One region of the Serratia entomophila genome, then DNA from elsewhere that is predicted to be linked to it. Evidence: predicted binding sites of a transcription regulator. Region 1 holds the regulator's gene; the other holds the start of a gene.
What was found. The regulator CRP, encoded in region 1, controls carbon source genes, mostly activating them, when cyclic AMP is high. The targets are predictions, from matches to a motif close to ATGTGANNNNNNTCACAT.
Positions count from the first base shown of each region.

Region 2: a site for CRP is predicted at 5,946-5,963, ahead of KHA73_RS10640 (2-hydroxycarboxylate transporter family protein). Genes of this name have one in related genera too.

Region 1 covers NZ_CP082787.1:197,014-204,610, forward strand. The annotation lists gene KHA73_RS00815 (aminodeoxychorismate synthase component II) at 1-164, shown strand, start outside; gene argD (bifunctional acetylornithine/succinyldiaminopimelate transaminase) at 296-1,513, shown strand; gene KHA73_RS00825 (YccS/YhfK family putative transporter) at 1,544-3,619, opposite strand; gene crp (cAMP-activated global transcriptional regulator CRP) at 3,671-4,303, opposite strand; gene KHA73_RS00835 (OsmC family protein) at 4,684-5,091, shown strand; gene KHA73_RS00840 (phosphoribulokinase) at 5,135-6,004, opposite strand; gene KHA73_RS00845 (YheU family protein) at 6,281-6,514, opposite strand; gene KHA73_RS00850 (hydrolase) at 6,511-7,491, opposite strand.
Region 2 covers NZ_CP082787.1:2,160,687-2,168,283, forward strand. The annotation lists gene aroQ (type II 3-dehydroquinate dehydratase) at 1-314, opposite strand, end outside; gene KHA73_RS10620 (amidohydrolase family protein) at 329-1,159, opposite strand; gene KHA73_RS10625 (gallate dioxygenase) at 1,156-2,418, opposite strand; gene KHA73_RS10630 (MFS transporter) at 2,442-3,821, opposite strand; gene pckA (phosphoenolpyruvate carboxykinase (ATP)) at 4,113-5,732, opposite strand; gene KHA73_RS10640 (2-hydroxycarboxylate transporter family protein) at 6,165-7,508, shown strand.

The sequences.
Region 1 (7,597 bases):
CGGACTGCTTCGAGGTGACCGCCTGGAGCGAACGCGACGGCAAGCGCGATGAGATCATGGGCATCCGCCATCGCCGGCTGGCGCTGGAGGGAGTGCAATTCCATCCAGAGAGCATCCTCAGCGAGCAGGGCCATCAGCTGCTGGATAATTTCCTTAAAAGTTAATCCATTAGCTTTTTTTTCGCCCTGCAGGCGATTTGCGTTTGCCCTTTATTGGTTTTTTATGCATATTTTGTGATTATATTTTCACTCAATCATCAAGATAACGCTGAAAGACCTTCAGGGTGGACCCGATAATGACCGAAAAATCCGCAGTAAGCCGCAGCACTTTTGATCAGGTTATCCTGCCTGTTTATGCACCTGCCCAGTTTGTGCCGGTACGTGGCAAGGGCAGCCGGGTGTGGGACCAGCAGGGCAAAGAGTACATCGATTTTTCCGGCGGCATCGCGGTGACGGCGCTCGGGCACTGCCACCCGGCGCTGGTGGAGGCGCTGAAACGGCAGGGCGAAACCCTGTGGCATACCAGCAACGTTTTCACCAACGAACCGGCGCTGCGCCTGGCGAGCAAATTGATCGCCGCCACCTTCGCCGACCGGGTCTTCTTCGCCAACTCCGGTGCGGAAGCCAACGAAGCGGCCTTCAAGCTGGCGCGCCACTACGCCATCACCCGCCACAGCCCGTATAAGACCAAAATCATCGCTTTCTATAACGCTTTCCATGGCCGCACGCTGTTCACCGTCTCGGTGGGTGGGCAGGCCAAGTATTCCGACGGCTTTGGGCCGAAACCGGCCGATATCGTGCATGTGCCGTTCAACGATCTGGCGGCGGTGAAGGCGGTGATGGACGACCATACCTGCGCGGTGGTGATGGAGCCGATTCAGGGCGAAGGCGGTATCACGCCGGTGAATGCCGAATTCCTGCAAGGGGTGCGCGAGCTGTGCGATCGGCACCAGGCGCTGCTGGTGTTTGACGAGGTGCAGAGCGGCATGGGCCGCAGCGGCAAGCTGTTCGCCTACATGCACTATGGCGTAACGCCGGATATTCTCACCACCGCCAAAGCGCTGGGCGGCGGTTTCCCGATCAGCGCCATGTTGACCACCGAAGACATCGCCTCGGTGATGCAGGTGGGAACCCACGGCACCACCTACGGCGGCAACCCGCTGGCCTGCGCGGTGGCGGAGGCGGCGCTGGACGTGATCAACACCCCGGAGGTGCTGAGCGGCATCGAGCAACGCCATGGTCTGTATGTCGACGCCTTACGGGCGATAGGCGACAAATACCGAATTTTCACCGCCATTCGCGGTATGGGGTTGCTGATCGGCGCAGAGTTGACGCCGCAGTATCACGGCCGGGCGCGGGATTTCCTTACCGCAGCCGCTGCGCGCGGGTTGATGATCCTCAACGCCGGGCCGAACGTGATCCGCTTTGCGCCGTCGCTGGTGGTGGAGCGGCAGGATATCGACGCCGGCATGGCGCTGTTTGAGCAGGCGGTGCAAGACGTAATAGGCGGCTGATGCGACGCCGGGGCGTAGCAGGCTGCGCCCTTATCGATCGCGCAGTTTGCGCTTCAGCCAGATGCCGTGATGCGGGCGTTGGCTCCAGGCCAGCGACGAAATGGTATGCATTACGCTCAGGTGCGAAAGGATGCGCCGCAGGTGGCGCTCCATCTCGGTGATCGGCATATCCGGGTGCAGATCCGGCGGCTGCATGATGCCGCTGTTGCCGCTCGGCCCGTCATACTCCAGCCGCTGCTGGCAGCTTTGCAGCGCGATCTCGCAGGTTTGCAAATACGTCTCCGCCAGCTTCGGCGTCAGCATATAGTGTTCGCGCGCCAAAATGGTCATGGCGTTAAGATGTTCGACGATAAACTGGCTGTGCGTCACCCACAGCCGCATATCCGCCAGATAGTCCGAGGCGAAGCCCGGCTCCTGCATCGCCTGATTGAGCGAGGTATACAGCGCGTTATGCGCCTGATTCACCTGCATGCGCGCATAGGCCAACCCGGCGGGGTCCGGTTCCTGTTCTTCCAGCATCAGCCGCAGCGCGTGTTGATCGTTCTCCAGCGCCTGATGGGCGTTCTTGCGCAGCAGGCCGCTTTGCCACTGTGGCCACAGCCAAATGGTGCCGCCAAACACCAGCACGCAGCCAATCAGCGTATCGACCAGGCGCGGCACCAGGAAATGGGTGCCGTTTAGCGCCAGCAGCTGCAGGGTGTACACCGCAGTGATGGTGAAGCCGATCACCGCCAGCCCGTAGTTTTTACGCGAAACCAGGTACGCCAGCAGGGTGATCACCAGCATGATGCCCAGGGTTTCCGCCTCCGGCAGCTGCAGCTGCAGCAGAGCGGCGGCGACCACCAGCCCGGCCAGGGTGCCGAGCGCACGGTGCTGAATGCGCACCCGGGTGGCGTTATAGCCGTTCTGACTCACCAGCATGATGGTCAACAGGATCCAGTAAGGCTTGGGCAGGTTGAAGATCGTGCCCAGGCTGCTGCCGAGCGCCAGCATCACCCCCAGCCGCGCGGCGTTGCGCAGGGCGTTGGATTTGAACGACAGGTAACTGGTCAGCGCCGGCCAGAAAGGCAGGCGGGCCTGGCTGGCCATCAGATCGCGGCGGTACAGCGGATGCTGGGTGCGCAGCAGGCGGGCGATGCGGCTGAAGTGGTAATAGCAGAATTGGCCGACCGGATTGTCGGCATGCTGCGCCGCCACCTTCTCCAGCGCCGCCAGCTCGTGCGCCATATTGAAGCGTTGCGAATGCTGGTGATAGAGGATGTCGCGCGCCACCACGCGCAGCCGCCCGGCAATCACCTGCGCGTTGCGGCGGATAATCGCTTCGGCCTGGCTTTGCTCCACCAGCTTTTGCACTTCTTCCGGCTGATGCAGGCTGACGGTGATATGTTCCTGCAGGTCGAGCGCCACCTGAAAGGCGCGCTGCAGGCGCTTCTGCTCAAGGTTGTCGGCGTGCGGCAGGAAGTTGAGTTGCTGATACAGCAGGCCGATCAGATCCATCACTTTCTGTTGGCGCGCCAGCAGCGGCGGCAGCGCGGTCTGCGGGTCGGTGTGCTGGGTTAGCAGCGAATACTTGGCCTCAAAGTAGTCCGCCAATTCCAGGTACAGCTGATTCAGCGATTCGCGCATCGGCTGTTCCTTCCACAGTGTGAACCAGAACCAGGTGAACAGGCCGTACCAGGCGGTGCCGACGGCGTACAGCAACGGCGCCTGCCAGATAGGCAGGGTGCCGGCCATGCTGAGGGAGAAGATAGCGGCGATCAGCGCCGCAGGCAGCAGCCGGGCGTGCAGCGGGCTGATTTCGCCACTGACGCCGAGCAACAGCGCCAGGCCGAGCATCAGCGCCGGCAGCGGCACCTGCCACAGCAGCGCCTGTTGCAGCAGCAGGCTGCTGAAGGCGAACAGCGAGCCGCCGACGATCAGCCGTTTAAAAAAGCGTTTGTGAGGCGTGTCCAGCCCGGCGATGTTGCAGCAGGCGGGAACCAGTGAAAACAGCAGGCCAAGCTGCAGCTGGCCGATCGCCAGACCAAACAGTACCGGCAGGCACAACACCAGCGTTTGCCGCAGTGCGTAATTGACTTCCGGGTGGTAGATCAGGCGGCGCCACATGGCAGGCAGAGGATAAAAAAACGGCGCATTGCTGCGCCGTTTTTTTAGTGATTAGCGGGTGCCGTAGACGACAATGGTTTTGCCGTGGGCGGAAATCAGGTTTTGATCTTCCAGCATTTTTAGAATACGGCCAACGGTTTCACGCGAGCAGCCGACGATCTGGCCGATTTCCTGGCGGGTGATCTTGATCTGCATGCCGTCCGGGTGGGTCATGGCATCAGGCTGTTTCGCCAGGTTCAGCAGGGTTTGCGCAATGCGGCCGGTAACGTCCAGGAAGGCGAGGTTGCCCACTTTCTCGGAGGTGACCTGCAGGCGGTTCGCCATCTGGGCGGACAGGCGCATCAGGATGTCCGGGTTGACCTGGATCAGCTGACGGAATTTCTTATAGGAAATTTCAGCCACTTCGCAGGCGGTTTTCGCCCGAACCCAGGCGCTGCGCTCCTGGCCTTCTTCAAACAATCCGAGCTCGCCGATGAAGTCCCCCTGGTTCAGGTAGGACAGGATCATCTCTTTACCTTCTTCATCCTTGATCAGCACCGCGACGGAGCCTTTCACGATGTAGTAAAGCGTTTCGGCCTTTTCACCTTGGTGAATCAGCGTACTCTTCGATGGATATTTGTGGATATGGCAATGAGACAGGAACCATTCGAGAGTAGGGTCTGTTTGCGGTTTGCCGAGAACCATTCGCTGTTATCCTCTGTTGTTATCGCTGCCTTGTGTCACAGGGGTCAGAGTTCCCTGTAAAACGTGCCTGTAGCCGCTGTTTGAGCGAGGGCTATCGGCAGGTTTTGAGGCGTGTCATAAATATACGCTGTCGCTCTAGCATATTAACTTGCCGGGAGAGCTGCAAGCTACATTCTGTTAACATACCGGTAAAGGAGCCTTTCCCTGGGCGTTTCCCTGAAATCAATGTCCCGGAAAGATTTATTGCGGCTCTGTTTGTAGCACAGAGTAAGGCGGGTGTCTTGTGTTGTCTCGCTTCAGCATGATTAGCATCAGGTTCCGTTGCCTGTTTCTATGCGAAAGCGTACTCTGATTTTAAGAAATCAACCGGAGTGAGCAGAATGCAGGCAAGAGTTAAATGGGTGGAAGGGTTAACGTTTCTGGGTGAATCGGCTTCCGGCCATCAGGTGCTGATGGATGGCAACGCCGGCGATAAGGCGCCGAGCCCGATGGAAATGGTGCTGATGTCGGTGGGCAGCTGCAGCGCTATCGACGTAGTGTCGATCCTGCAAAAAGGCCGCAACGACGTGCGCGATTGCGAGGTCAAACTCACCTCCGAACGCCGCGAAGAAGCGCCGCGCCTGTTCACCCATATCAACCTGCATTTCATCGTTACCGGCCAGGATCTGACCGACAAGATCGTTGAGCGAGCGGTTAACCTCTCCGCCGAGAAGTACTGCTCGGTAGCGCTGATGCTGAACAAGGCCGCCAGCGTGACCCACAGCTTCGAAATTCGCCAGCCGGCCTGAGTGCTGAAAGGGCGCGGCCCCCCCAGGCCGCGCTCATGTCCGGCTATTCGATCTTCTTGCCTTCCAGCAGCCGTTGCACCAGCGGCGCCATAATCAGCTCCATCGCCAGCCCCATTTTGCCGCCCGGCACCACCAGCGTATTGATATGCGAGATGAAAGAGCCCTGCAGCATCGCCAGCAGGTAGGGGAAGTCAATCTGATCCAGCCCGCGGAAGTGGATCACCACGAAGCTTTCATCCAGCGAAGGAATGGCCTTGGCGGCGAACGGGTTGGAGGTATCGACCGTCGGCACGCGCTGGAAGTTGATATGCGTGCGTGAGAACTGCGGCGTGATGTAGTTGATGTAGTCCTCCATCGAGCGCACCACCGAGTCCATCACCGCCTCGCGCGAATGGCCGCGTTCGCCGGTATCGCGGATCAGCTTTTGGATCCACTCCAGGTTGACGATGGGCACCACGCCGACCAGCAGGTCGACGTGTTTGGCCACGTCGTTGTGTTCGGTGACTACCCCGCCGTGCAGGCCCTCGTAGAACAGCACGTCGGTCGGCGCCGGCAGCGGCTCCCAGGGCGTGAAGGTGCCGGGCACCTGATTGTAGGGCACCGCCTCGTCATAGGTGTGCAGATATTTGCGCGAGCGGCCGGTGCCGTTCTGGCCGTAATCGATAAAGCTTTGCTGCAGCAGGCCGAAGTCGTTGGCCTCGGGGCCGAAATAGCTGATATGCCTGCCCAGATCGCGCGCCTTGCGGATCGCCGCGTCCATTTCCGGCCGGGTGTAGCGGTGGAAGCTGTCGCCTTCCAGCTCCGCTGCGCGGATGTTGAGCTGCTGGAATATTTTGCGGAACGCCACGCTGGTGGTGGTGGTGCCGGCGCCGCTGGAGCCGGTTACCGCGATAACGGGATGTTTGGCAGACATGGTGGTTTTCACTCCGTGTTAAATGCGCCGGCGTCAGAGAAGGGTTATACCCGTCATGCTTCAAGCCGCATCTTTGTTGGCTGCCTTCGTTCACCCCAGTCAGTTACTGGAGTAAGCGCCTGGGAACTCGCTCAGTTGCCGCCTCGATGCAACCCGAATTATTTTGGCTATGCAAATCTGTGTGACACCTTTTCGCCGGGGGCAAAATTTCGCGTGCGGGTTTGCAATAAGCCATTGTTACCTGATTTTTTCCGTCAGTAATAGAACCGGTAACCACTAAATTTCTTCCTGCCCGGCGCGGATCTGTCCGCGCGGCATGATATTGACGGTCTCATGCAGCTCCGACCATACCAGCACCACCTCGCCGGTTTGCAGCTGGCGGCGCACGTCATCCACCTTCTGCGCCAGCGAGCGCTCATGTTCGCCGTAGTCGGTGCCTTCGCGCAGCACAAAGGATTCGATCAGGCCGTTGAGGGTGTCGGTTTCAAGCTCTTTCCAGGGGATAATCACGTCTCGGTGTCCAGATAAGGGGATAGCCAGGATGGAATGCGGTATTCCAGCCACATTTGCGGTTTTTTCAGCGTGCCGCCGACGAAGCCGACGTGGCCGCCGAACTCGGTCAGCTGATATTGGATGTTACGCGGCAGGCTGGCGACTTCGGGGATCACTTCATCGGTCATGAAGGGATCGTCCTTCGCATGGATGATCAGCAGCGGCGTTTGGATCGCCGGCAGCAGCGGCAGCGCGCTGCAGCGCCGGTAATAATCGGTGGCGTCGCTGAAGCCATGGATGCGCGAGGTGATGGCGTCGTCGAACTCGCGGATGCGCCGCAGGCGGTTGAGCTGCGGCAGCTTGAGCGGCAGGGTGTCCGGGTAGTGCAGCAGTTTGCGGGTGGCGTTCTGTTTTAGCTGCCCCAGCAGGTAGTATTGATAAACGCGGGAAAATCCCTGATCCATACGCAACGAGCAGGGCTCCAGCATCAGCGGCGCCGAAACCACCACCGCCGCCTGCAGCAGGCTGTCGGCGCCCTGCTGGGCCAGGTAACAGGCCAGCATGTTGCCGCCGAGCGAAACGCCCACCGCCGCGGTCGGCGCCGTACCGTAAGTGGCGCGCAGCCACTGCAGGAAGAAGCGGGCGTCTTCGGTTTCACCGGAGTGGTAGATGCGTTGCTTGCGGTTGGGCACGCCGCTGCAGCCGCGAAAATGCATCACCACGCCGAGCCAGCCTTTTTCGCGCCAGGCGTTGAGCAGGCCGTGAGCGTAGGGGCTGTAGAAGTTGCCTTCCAGGCCGTGGAACAGCACCACGCGCGGTTTGTCGGCGGCCTGCGCGGGGTCTTCGCTCCAGGCGAGATCGACAAAATCGCCGTCGGGCAATTCCAGCCGCTGCCAGTGCGGTTTTAACAACACGCGGCGGCGTACCAGACGCGGCAACAGCGTTTGCAGGTGCGGATTACTGGCCCCGGTCAGGGGGCGAAAAGATTCATGCATAACCTGAGTAAAAATCTTGTTGGCGGCTATTGTGAGATCAATAGCGCACTGTTAGCTTCAATACCATGAATTAACAATAATACTGCAAAAATGCGCCCTGGGTGAG
Region 2 (7,597 bases), 2.0 Mb from region 1:
TGCACGTTGGTGATATGCACTTCGAACAGCGGCAGCGCCACGGCTGTGACGGCGTCACGTATCGCCACCGAGGTGTGGGTCCAGGCCGCCGGGTTGATCACCAACGCCTGCGCCTGGCCGCGGGTTTGCTGGATCCAGTCAATCATTTCCCCCTCGTGGTTGGTCTGGCGAAACTCGAGGTTAACCTCCAGCTCGGCGGCGGTGTCGCGGCACAGCCGTTCGATGGTCGCCAGCGTATTATGGCCATAGGTTTCCGGTTCGCGGGTGCCCAGCAGATTGAGGTTGGGGCCGTTGAGCACGTAAATGGTCTTCATGGTTTTTCTCCGGGTTAATCGGCAAAGCCAAACAGCCTCTGCGGCGTTTGCCATAAAATCTGTCGGCGGGTGGGGGCGTCAGGGAACAGCTGCTCCGCCAGCATCAGCAGCGTGCCCATGTCCATCCGTTCGGTGGCGCGCAGGAATGGCCAGTCCGACCCCCACATGCATTTTTCACCGCCGTAGGCGCTCAGCAGCGCCTGCAGGTAAGGCTGGCCGTCGCTGAACGGATAGCGCTGACGGGAAAACTTCGCCAGCCCCGACAGCTTGACGTAGGTGTGTTCACGCTGCGCGAGCGACAGCAACGCCTGAAACGCCGGCTGTTGCAGGCCGGCGCGCACGTCCGGCCGCCCCGAGTGGTCGAACAGCAGCCGGGTGCGGCTGCGCGCCAGCAGCGGCATCAGCGCCGGCAGTTGGTCGTCCTGCACCTGAATTTGCGCGTACATGCCCAGCTCCGCCAAACGGCCCATCAGCCCGTCCAGCCGCAGAAAAGGTTCGACGCCGAGCATCGCCACGTTGAGCGCGATGCCAACCACCCCCTGCGCCTGCAGGCTCGCCAGCGTCTGGCTGTCGGCGTCGCGCGGCACCACCGCGATGCCCTTGTGGCGGCCTTCGCCTTCTGCCAGCGCCGCCAGCAGATAGCGGTTGTCGGTGTTGTAGGCCGAGGTGGGGCCGACGATCAGCGAATGGCGGATGCCGTAGGCCTGCATCACCGCGCGGTAATGTTCGAGCGTAGCCAGCTCGTGGCCCGCCGGGTGATAGCCGCTGTCCGCCGCGTAGGGAAAGCGCTGCGGATCGAAGATGTGATGGTGACAGTCGATTTTAGGCTGATCGAAAATGCTCATTTCGCCGCTTTCCCCGCTACCGAATACAGCACCTGTTGATTGCGCGTTTGCTGGAACTCCTCCAGCGTCTGGCCGCGCATCGCCGAGTAGATATGCAGATTGGAGACGCCGACTACCGCACCGAGTTTTTCCAGCAGGAAGAAGCTGACGCCGTAGTGGATCAGCCCGCGCCAGTCGAGGTCGCGCAGCAGCCGCTGTTCCTCGGCGCTGAGTTGCGCTTCGTCGAACAGCGCCTGTTGCGCCGTATTGAAGCGCTCGCGCCAGGCTGGCTGAATCAGCCGGTGCAGGAAGCGATTGATGCGGATCGCCTTCAGGCTGCGGGCGTGGGTGAACGGATAGGTGCCCGGCAGTTGCTCCACGCCCGCCAGCTGCAGGTTGATTTTGTCGCGCTGGCGCTGGTGCACGTCAACCGGCGCTTCGCGCGCCTGGTTCTCGAGGATCAGCGTGGCGATGCCGGTCATCGACGGCAGGTAATAGGCCTGATGGAGTTTTTCGACGTTGGCCGACAGCGCGCCGCGCATAATCAGCCACATGATCACCTCGGCGCCCTCCAGCCCGCCCAGGGTGGCGTATTCCGCCAGGGTAATTTCGGTCAGACGTTCCGGATCGTTGACCAGCATGTCGATAAACTGCGCGTCCCATTCCGGGTTGTTGAAACCGCAGCGTTCACCGTGCACCTGGTGCGAGACGCCGCCGGTGGCCACCACCGCCACGCGCAGCTCCTCGGGGAAGCTTTCGATCGCCCGGCGCAGCGCCTGGCCGAGTTTAAAACAGCGGCGGGCGGAGGGAATGGGGAACTGCAGTACGCCGACCTGCAGCGGCACCACCTGCATCGGCCAGCCGTCCTGCCAGGGCAGCAGGGCGGAAAGCGGCGAAAACAGCCCGTGGTCGAGCGGCTTGTCCTGGAAAAACGACATGTCGAATTCGTCTGCCATCAGGCTGGCGCCGATATGCTGGGACAGCGCCGCATGGCCCTGAATGGGCGGCAGGTCGCGCGGGCCGCCGCCTTCATCGGCCACCGCATAACTGTCGTCGATGCCCAGCACGAAGGCCGAATAGTGATCGAAGAAAAACGAGGTGACGTGGTCGTTGAACACGTACAGCAGCACGTCGGGCCGTTTCTCTTCCAGCCACTGCCGCATCGGCGCGAAGCCGTCGAAAATCGGCGCCCAGGCGCTCTCGTGCTGCTTGTTGTGGTCCACCGCAAAACCGATGGTCGGGGTGTGAGACACCGCCAGTCCGCCAATGATCTTAGCCATCCTGTACCTCTGTTTGCAAAGAATTACCGGTTGTTCATGGTGCGCGACAGCGCGGGCAAATCGTTGAGCCCGATGCCTTTGACCATTTCCGCCGGATGCGCTTTCTGATGATTAATGATAGTGATCGCCGCCAGCAACGCCGGGATCGCCAGAATAATGAAAATGCTGGTGGCGCCGGGGAAGATTCCCAGCAGCACGCCGCCCATCGACGAGCTGATGATCGCGCCGCTGCGGCCGATGCCGTGCATCCAGCTGACGCCGGTGGCGCGCATTTCGGTGGGGTAAAACGCCGGGGAGAACGCCTGCAGGCCGGTTTGCGCGCCGTTGATGCACACGCCGCTGGCGAACACCAGCGCCGCCAGCACCGTCGGGCCAAAGCCCCAGATGCCCTGCGACAGCAGGCAGCACATGCCCATCAGGTAGAACAGACCGATCACCCGTTTGGCGACGAAGCGGTCCATCAGCCCGCCGACCATCAGCCCGCCCAGGGTGCCGCCCAGCTGGAACAGACCGGCGATGATGGCGGCGCGCTCCAGCGAGAAGCCGGCGCCGCGCACGATGGTCGGCAGCCAGCCGTTCAGCAGGTAGATAACGAACAACCCCATAAAGTAGGTCAGCCACAGCACCAGCGTGCCTTTGGCGTAGCCGTTGCTGAACAGCTGCAGCACCCGGGCCTTTTTCGGCATCACCGGCGTTTTCAGCACGAAGGTGGTGCCGGCGCTGAACACCCCGCCGGCACGGCGCAGGATCTGGGCGATTTTGTCCTTGTGGTGGTTGCGTACCACCATGTACAGCGTCGATTCCGGCAGGATCCAGATCAGCAGCGGCAGCATCAGCAGCGGCATGATGCCGCCGAGGAACAGTACCGCCTTCCAGCCGTAGTGCGGCAGCATGCCGGCGGCGATAAACCCGCCGGCGCCGGAGCCGATGTTGAAGCCGCTGTACATCAGGGTGATCATCAACCCGCGGCGGCGTTCCGGCATGTATTCCGACACCAGCGTCACGCAGTTGGGCATCACTGCGCCCAGCCCCAGGCCGGTAAGAAAGCGCAGCAGCGCCATTTCCAGCGGGGTGCGGGCGAAGGTGCTGAGCAGGCTGAACAGCGCGAAGCACAGGACCGACAGCAGCAGCACTTTTTTGCGGCCGAAACGGTCGGAGTAGGGGCCGGCGATCAGCGCGCCCAACGCCACGCCGAACATGGCGGCGCCGAGGATCGGGCCCATTTCGGCGCGCGAAATGCCCCAGTCTTCGATCAGCGCAGGCGCAATAAAACCCATCACCGCGGCGTCATATCCATCGAACATGATGATGATGAAGCACAGCAGCAGCACCAGCCACTGATAACCGGAGATGGGGCGGGAATCGATCCACGCTTTGACGTCGACAATGTTGTGGTTGCTCATCGGGTACGCTCTCTGTTTTTTTTATTAATCTGTGATCGGATTAAAACTTTGGCCGCAGGCCGGAAACGTAAGAAATGAGCGCCAGTGCGTGTCGTTAGAATATTTATATCATTTTATTTATTTAAAACATGTAATTATAAAAATAATTGTCGGCAGCTCAGCTACCAACTTAGGGACTGTGGCGGTGAGTGTCTGCCGGAAAATGATTAACGAGGTATGAGTTTTGTTTATTTATGGGGAGTGAAAATAAAAAAGGGCGCCATCAGGCGCCCGGATAAAACGGTGGGGAATTTACAGCTTGGGCCCGGCGCTTACCAGCTTTTCGCCCGCCGGGGTGACGGTGTATTTGGCGAAGTTGTCGATAAAGCGCTGCGCCAGATCCTGTGCCTTTTCCTGCCACAGCGACTCGTCAGCGTAGGTTTTGCGGGGATCGAGAATCGACGGATCGACACCCGGCAGCGCAGTCGGCACTGCCAGGCCGAAGATAGGCAGGGTGAAGGTCTCGGCGTTTTCGATTTCCCCGTTCAGGATGGCGTCGATGATGCCGCGGGTATCCTTGATCGAGATGCGTTTGCCGCTGCCGTTCCAACCGGTGTTCACCAGGTAAGCCTGCGCGCCGGCGGCTTCCATGCGTTTCACCAGCACTTCGGCGTATTGGGTCGGGTGCAGCGTCAGGAACGCCGCGCCGAAGCAGGCGGAGAAGGTGGGCGTCGGCGTCGTGATGCCGCGTTCGGTGCCCGCCAGCTTGGCGGTGAAGCCCGACAGGAAGTGATACTGAGTCTGTTCCGGCGTCAGGCGCGATACCGGCGGCAGCACGCCGAAGGCGTCGGCGGTCAGGAAGATTATCTTGCGCGCGTGGCCGGCTTTCGACACCGGTTTGACGATGTTGTCGATATGGTAGATCGGATAAGAGACGCGGGTGTTTTCGGTTTTGCTTGCGTCGTCGAAGTCGATGCTGCCGTCGGCCAGCACCTGCACGTTTTCCAGCAAGGCGTCGCGACGGATCGCCTGATAGATTTCCGGCTCGGCCTGTGCAGACAGCTTGATGGTCTTGGCGTAGCAGCCGCCCTCGAAGTTGAATACCCCGTCGTCGTCCCAGCCGTGCTCGTCGTCGCCGATCAGTTGGCGGTTGGGATCGGTGGAGAGGGTGGTTTTGCCGGTGCCGGACAGGCCGAAGAATACCGCTACGTCGCCTTCCTCGCCCACGTTGGCCGAACAGTGCATCGATGCGATGCCCTGCAGCGGCAGCAGATAGTTCATGATCGAGAACAGGCCCTTTTTCATTTCGCCGCCGTACCAGGTACCGCCGATCAGCTGGATGCGCTCGGTCAGGTTGAAGGCGACGAAGTTCTCGGAATGCAGGCCCTGCTGCTGCCAGTCCGGGTTGGTGCACTTGGCGCCGTTCATCACCACGAAGTCCGGTTCGAAATCGGCCAGTTCTGCATCGGTCGGCCGGATAAACATGTTTTTGACGAAGTGCGCCTGCCAGGCCACCTCGGTAATAAAGCGCACCTTCAGGCGGGTATCGGCGTTGGCGCCGCAGAAGGCGTCCACCACGAACAGGCGCTTGCCGGACAGCTGATTGCCCACCAGGGTTTTCAGCCGTTGCCACACCTCCGGCGACAGCGGCTGGTTGTCGTTTTTACCGGTGCCGTTATCGGACCACCACACGGTGTCGCGCGTGGTGTCGTCGCGCACGATGTATTTATCTTTGGGCGAGCGGCCGGTGAATTCGCTGGTGTCGACATTGACCGCGCCCAGCTGGGTCAGGGTGCCGCGCTCCAGCGGCGGCAGGTCGGCGCGGGTTTCCTCGGCGAACAGCTGCTCGTAGCTGGGGTTATGGACGATCTCGGTGGCCTGGGAAATGCCGTAACGGGTGAGAGTCTGTGGGGTAACAGCGCGTGAAGACATATTCTACTTCCTTATTAGTCATATTATGCCTTAATGCTGAGCGGTGCCGCGCGCAGGATTAAGGTTCGGATAAAGCTGACCGGATTCAGCTAATTGCGTTTCCGGTTCTCATTAATAAACAGGGGGCTTTGACGTCCCCCCTATAGCATAGCAGCGAATTTAAGCCTGCTTACTTTAATTACAAAATGCTGACGATAATTAATTAAAACTAACATTAGCTGAAGGTCACAATATTGAATTCCTGCGGCGTAATTTAGTTCTGCTATTTTATTTTTTATCATATCTTCGGTGCTGTCTAGCGTTTTATTCCTTATTAGAAAAACCAAAATTCGCAATGGGATTTTTCATAATTAGCTGTTTTGACTTGATAAAATTTTTTCATCACGGTGAGGCAATGCCTACCGTACCCAACAGGTGTCAGCAGGGTGAATAATGAAACAGATAAATGCAGAAATGGCCTGTGAGAAGAATGTGCCGTCGCCTGACTCATCAGGAATAATTAACCAAATCCGCCAGATAGATATCGGTGCGGTGCCGATTGCGCTGTTTGTCACTATTTGCGCGATTGTTGCCGTTTCGGCCTACGCTAACTTCCTGCCGAAGAATATGATCGGCGGCCTGGCGGTGATTATGACGCTGGGGTTTGCGCTGGCGCAGCTGGGCAAAAGTATGCCGTTGCTGCGCGATATCGGCGGGCCGGCCATTTTGTGCCTGATGGTGCCGTCGGTGCTGGTGTATTTCAATGTGTTCCAGCCAAACGTGATGGCGACGGTGCATCTGCTGATGAAAGACGCCAATTTGCTGTATTTCGTCATCGCCAGCCTGGTGGTCGGCAGCATACTCGGCATGAACCGGGTGATCCTGATCCAGGGCATGGTGCGCATGTTTGTGCCGTTGGTGGTGGGGACGGTGACGGCGGTGGTGACCGGGCTGCTGGTGGGCAAGCTGTTCGGCTTCACCTTCTATCACACCTTCTTCTTTATCATTGTGCCGATCGTCGGCGGCGGCATCGGCGAGGGTATTTTGCCGCTGTCGCTGGCCTATTCCGCCATTTTGGGCGGCGGGCCGGACCTGTACGTCGCGCAGTTGGCGCCTGCGGCGGTGCTGGGCAATATCTTCGCCATCGTCACCGCCGGAGTGCTGGCGCGCATCGGTATGCAGCGCAAGGCGCTGAGCGGCGACGGCATGCTGATTCGCTCCGCCCAGGAAAATGCGGTGTTCGCCATCAAGGAAACCGGCGGCAACGTCGATTTTCAGCTGATGGGCGGCGGGTTGTTGGTGATTTGCGCTTTCTTTATCGTCGGCGGCCTGTTTGAGCATATCCTGCATATTCCCGGACCGGTGCTGATGATCCTGTTTGCCGTATTGTGCAAATACTGCCGCGTGATACCGGCTTCGATGGAAACCGGGGCGCACAGCTTTTACAAGTTCGTCTCCACGGCGCTGGTATGGCCGCTGATGATTGGCCTGGGCATGCTGTACGTGCCTTTGGAGAGCGTGGTGGCGGTGTTCTCGCTCGGCTACGTGGTGGTGTGCGGTTCCGTGGTGCTGTCGATGGGGTTGGTGAGCTTCCTGATCGCGCCCTATCTGAAGATGTTCCCGGTAGAAGCGGCGATCGTTACCTGTTGCCACAGCGGCCTGGGCGGCACCGGCGACGTGGCTATCCTGTCGGCGTCCAACCGCATGGAGCTGATGCCCTTTGCCCAAATCGCCACGCGCATCGGCGGCGCTTCCACCGTAATCGGCGCGACGTTATTGCTTGGTTGGTTAGTTTGAGCCCAGAGAAACTTATGGTTCACCGGGGTTGGATTGCCCCGGTTTTGCGGTTCCGGTTCTCATTAATAAAACGGGAGGCCTTAGCTTCC